DNA from 2 places in the Pseudoalteromonas sp. 68 DY56-GL68 genome. Region 1 is predicted to be linked to the other one. Evidence: riboswitches for the same ligand, from Rfam matches in the RefSeq annotation. Region 1 holds a riboswitch; the other holds the start of a gene.
What was found. Region 1 has a riboswitch for lysine ahead of dapA (4-hydroxy-tetrahydrodipicolinate synthase). Riboswitches for the same ligand answer to the same signal wherever they lie in the genome.
Positions count from the first base shown of each region.

Region 2: it holds a riboswitch for lysine, as region 1 does, so the genes downstream of both, lysC (lysine-sensitive aspartokinase 3) here and dapA (4-hydroxy-tetrahydrodipicolinate synthase) in region 1, are expected to answer to the same signal.

Region 1 is NZ_JAOCZL010000022.1:360,704-362,909, reverse strand. It holds gene NYF15_RS18835 (2,3,4,5-tetrahydropyridine-2,6-dicarboxylate N-succinyltransferase) at 1-272, opposite strand, end outside; gene dapA (4-hydroxy-tetrahydrodipicolinate synthase) at 287-1,171, opposite strand; lysine riboswitch at 1,309-1,505, opposite strand; gene NYF15_RS18825 (DNA-3-methyladenine glycosylase I) at 1,688-2,206, shown strand, end outside.
Region 2 is NZ_JAOCZL010000010.1:51,371-53,576, forward strand. It holds gene nhaD (sodium:proton antiporter NhaD) at 1-573, shown strand, start outside; lysine riboswitch at 659-831, shown strand; gene lysC (lysine-sensitive aspartokinase 3) at 913-2,206, shown strand, end outside.

The sequences.
Region 1 (2,206 bases):
ATGATAATGGTGCCTTTAGCAACGTGTGCACCCCGACGAACACTGCTACCACCTGGTACCATACGCACGCCTGCATCGGCTGCAAAGCCTTGTGGTGCCAAGTTGTGCTTATCAACAAAACCACCTGGGAACTCAGTATTTGTGCCATTTTTGAAAGCTTCTAAAATGCCTTGTTTAACTTCTACATTGGCGTGCCAGTTGCCGTTCTCGTCTTGTGTTGCTGCGCGAACTGCGCCTGATTCTAAGTTGTTTAATAATTCTAACCAGCTCATGATAAAACCTGTTTTTAGTTCCAAGATAAAATTGTGTTGTTTGCGTGGGTGATGCTGTCTGTTTGCTCAAGCTCTAAATGCGTAAGCGGCGGACGTAAATGCGGGGTATTTATTTTACCTTGCAGGTGCATCAGTACTTTTACGGGGATTGGGTTTGCCACAGCGAATAAACTTTGGATTGCTTGCGACCAATCGGTGAATAGATTTGGGTATTGACCACTTAAACTGCGTTTAACAAACTCATGGGTTTGACTCGGCCAAGCATTCGCGGCAACCGACACTAAACCTTTTGCACCAGCTTGAGCAAAATACGGCATAAGTGCATCATCGCCACTGAAAATGGCCAGTGTTGGTGATGCCGTTCTAAAACCTTCAAATTTACTAATGTCGCCACTGGCTTCTTTTAAAGCCCAAAGGTTTTTGTGCTCAGCAAGGTTTTTGATCACCTGCGGTGCAATCTCAACTGCACTTCTTCCTGGTACGTTATACAACATACAAGGGTGATGACTTGCGTTAAGTAGGCTTTCAAACCAATGTGTTTGGCCAACAACCCCAGGCTTTGCATACAGAGGTGAGCCCAATAGATAGCCATGAATAGGTAGTTGATTGCAGTATTCAACCCAAGCAATTTGTTGCTTAAGGTTCATACCGCCCACAGCAACCATGAGTGGTACTCTCGGTGCTAATTGGCAAACATGTTCAACAATGGCTTGTTGCTCTTTAAGTGAAAGCGCCAGTCCTTCACCGGTACTGCCAAGCAATAAAATGCCGTTATTTGCATCTTGCTGCTCAGCTACTAGTTGTTCAAGGGCCGTGTAATCGACCTCGCCAGATTCAGAAAATGGCGTTACAAGCGCTGTCCATAATGGATAGTCGTTTAAATCAAAATTGTTGATCATCTCTCACGAACTTATAAGGTATTCGAAGAGTTTATGCGGGAACATTTGAATGGAGCCGCATGTCGTCGTTCGAACAAGGTATAATTCGAAGAGCGAATGGGCTTAAAATAATAAAGACGCGACGGCCTTATTATACTAAGACCAGAAGCTCTCCACCAAACTAATCAATAGCACTTTGCTATTGTTGGTGACAGTCGCTGGGATTCAGCCCAGTCGCCCGAAATAAGCACCTCACAAACGGTGTTACTTCTCGGCGTTAATTCCCCTCACGTATGATCAACAGAGTCTGTGCTCTTCCCATACGCTACCTGAATAACGCACCTCTTCCAGCCCTTTATGCTCGCTTTAAAGGTTAAAGCCAACATAGTTAAATAGGGTATATTCGGCGATTAAAGCATTTTAGCCATCTAGGTGTCAAGGCGAAGGATTTGTTTTTAGTGACCGATTTTGCAACATGGTTACGTATAAGCGTGTTTTTACGTACACTTAGCGTTAACCAAATAAATTGGAAAAATGATGGAAAAATTTAACGATATTTATCAACGAGCCGTATTTCGAAAGGGCAGCGAAGACATGCTGCAGGCACTGTTATCAAACCCGCTCGATGATACTGATATTGCCAAAATGCATGACGATTTATGGTTAGAAGAGTTCACACGTAAAGTTTTTCAAAGTGGCTTTTATTGGTCTGTTATCAATAACAAGTGGGCAGGTTTTCGCGACGTGTTTTGGGATTTCAGTGTAGAAAAGTTGTTGATGATGCCACCGGATATGCTTGAGCAAAAAGCCAGTGACGAGCGAATTGTTCGTAATTTTAAAAAAGTACAAACGATTCCTGAAAATGCGTACATGATCCACGAAGTTGCTGAGAAACATGGCAGCTTTAGCCAATTTATTGCGGATTGGCCAACTGACAATATTATTGGCTTGTGGGCCTATCTTAAAAAACATGGTGCGCGTTTAGGAGGGAATACTGGCCCTTACGCTTTGCGAGCGCTTGGTAAAGATACCTTTTTACTTTCTCGCGATGTAGAA
Region 2 (2,206 bases), on a different contig from region 1:
ATTGCGGTTATCTTTTTCTCGACCATTATTGCCACCTTAACTTTGAGCGTATTTTATAGTGTGCCACCGCTATTAACCTTTTTATTTGGTTTATCGCTGATGTTTTTGGTTGCGCAATTCTTGATGCGCAAAAAAGACGTAAACAAAAAAATCATCGATTATATTCGTGAGATTGAATACGACACACTGTTGTTCTTCGTTGGGGTATTACTGTTAGTTGGTGCACTGAAAGAAGTGGGTGTGTTATCTCAATTTACACATTTATATGAGCTTATGGCTCCTGAGTATGCGAACTACTTAATGGGCTTGTTGTCGGCTGCGGTTGATAACGTGCCACTAACAGCTGCATTACTTAAAGCTGACATTATTATGAGCCCTCAGCAGTGGTTGTCATTTACCTATGCGACAGGAGTTGGTGGTTCAATGCTCATTATTGGCTCTGCCGCGGGTATTATTGCGATGAGTAAAGTCAAAGCATTAACGTTTATGAGTTACTTAAAAATGTCGCTGTATTTATTAATAGCCTACACAGCGGGTTATTATGGCTCACACCTAGCGGGAAGTTTTATTTAACACTTGACAGCTAGACGTCTAAACGATAACTTTCAAAGCCTGCTTTTAACAGCAGGCTTTGTTATTTTAACCAAGTGTTAACTTAACATTCAGAAGAGGTGCGATACTTAGGTAATTAATGTGAGGTGACGAACGCCAATGACCATTAATGAGGGAAGTACTCGCCGAGAAAAATAGCTGGACGTCACGGTTATTTTTCGGTTTATGAGGCTGAATCCTCAAAACTGTCACCAAACTAGGTGGAGAGCTTCTGGCATGGACTACTCTTTATTTTCAAAGCACCCCCTTGCCGAGTTCTTCTTGAATTACTGTGGATAGTTTTCCACAAAAGGAGACGACATGAATACCCAATTAGCCGCCAACACAAAATCAGATTACGTTGTTGCAAAATTTGGTGGCACCAGTGTAGCTAATTTTGATGCTATGAGTCGCTGTGCGGAAATTGTATGCGCAGATAACCAAGTACGTATTGTTGCTGTGAGTGCCAGTGCGGGCGTTACTAACCATTTAGTTGCATTGTGTAAACGTGATTTGAGCGCTGCTGAGCGCGATGAACACATCACGGGTGTTATTGCTATTCAAGAGAGTATTTTAGCTGAGCTATCGCTTGATGCCGATTTAGCTCATGGCTTTAATGAGACTTTAAGAGCATTTCAGGTGCTTGCTACTGAAGGGGTTAAATCAGCGGCAGAGCAAGACGAGCTGCTAAGTTTTGGTGAGCGCTTATCATCGTATTTATTTACGCAAGTGTTGCGTGGCCAGGGTTTAGATGCGGTGCGATTTGATGTGCGTAAAGTATTAAAAACAGATAGCCAATTCGCTAAAGCCACACCAAACATTGCTGCAACAGCTGCTGCTGCAAAAAAACATTTAGTGCCATTGTTAGCTGAGCAAGTTGTAGTAACACAAGGGTTTATTGGCAGTGATGAATATAACCAAACAACGACTTTAGGCCGTGGCGGCTCAGATTACAGTGCGGCATTACTAGCAGAAGCAATCAACGCAAAGAGTGTGCATATTTGGACGGATGTGGTGGGTATTTTCAGTACTGATCCGCGTTTATGTGTAAAAGCTACACCTATTGCAAGGCTAAGCTTTGATGAAGCTGCTGAAATGGCTACCTTTGGGGCAAAAGTGCTTCACCCTGCTACTATTTTACCGGCAAGCCGTAGTCATATTAGTGTGTTTGTTGGTTCGAGCCGTGAGCCACAATTAGGCGGCACATGGATTGAAAAAGAAAAGTCAGAGCAGCCAGGTATTCGAGCGGTCACACAGCGTAAAAATCAAATTCTTTTAACGGTTAAAAGCCCAGAAATGCTCCTTGCGAGCGGTTTCTTAGCGCGTGTATTTACTATCTTAAGTGAATTTAATATTTCAGTTGATTTGGTCACTACCTCAGAGATCAGTGTGGCAATCACGTTAGATAACGCACCGAATGCATCACGTCCTGAGCTGGATCAAGCCTGTTTAGATAAGCTTTCTGAGTTTTGTCATGTGTCGGTTGAAAACAACTTAACACTGGTGGCTCTAATTGGCTCTGAGATTCAATTACGTCAGCAAGAGACCAACTTAATGCAAGTATTGAGTGATTTTAATATTCGTTTAATTTGTCATGGTGCAAGTAAACATAACC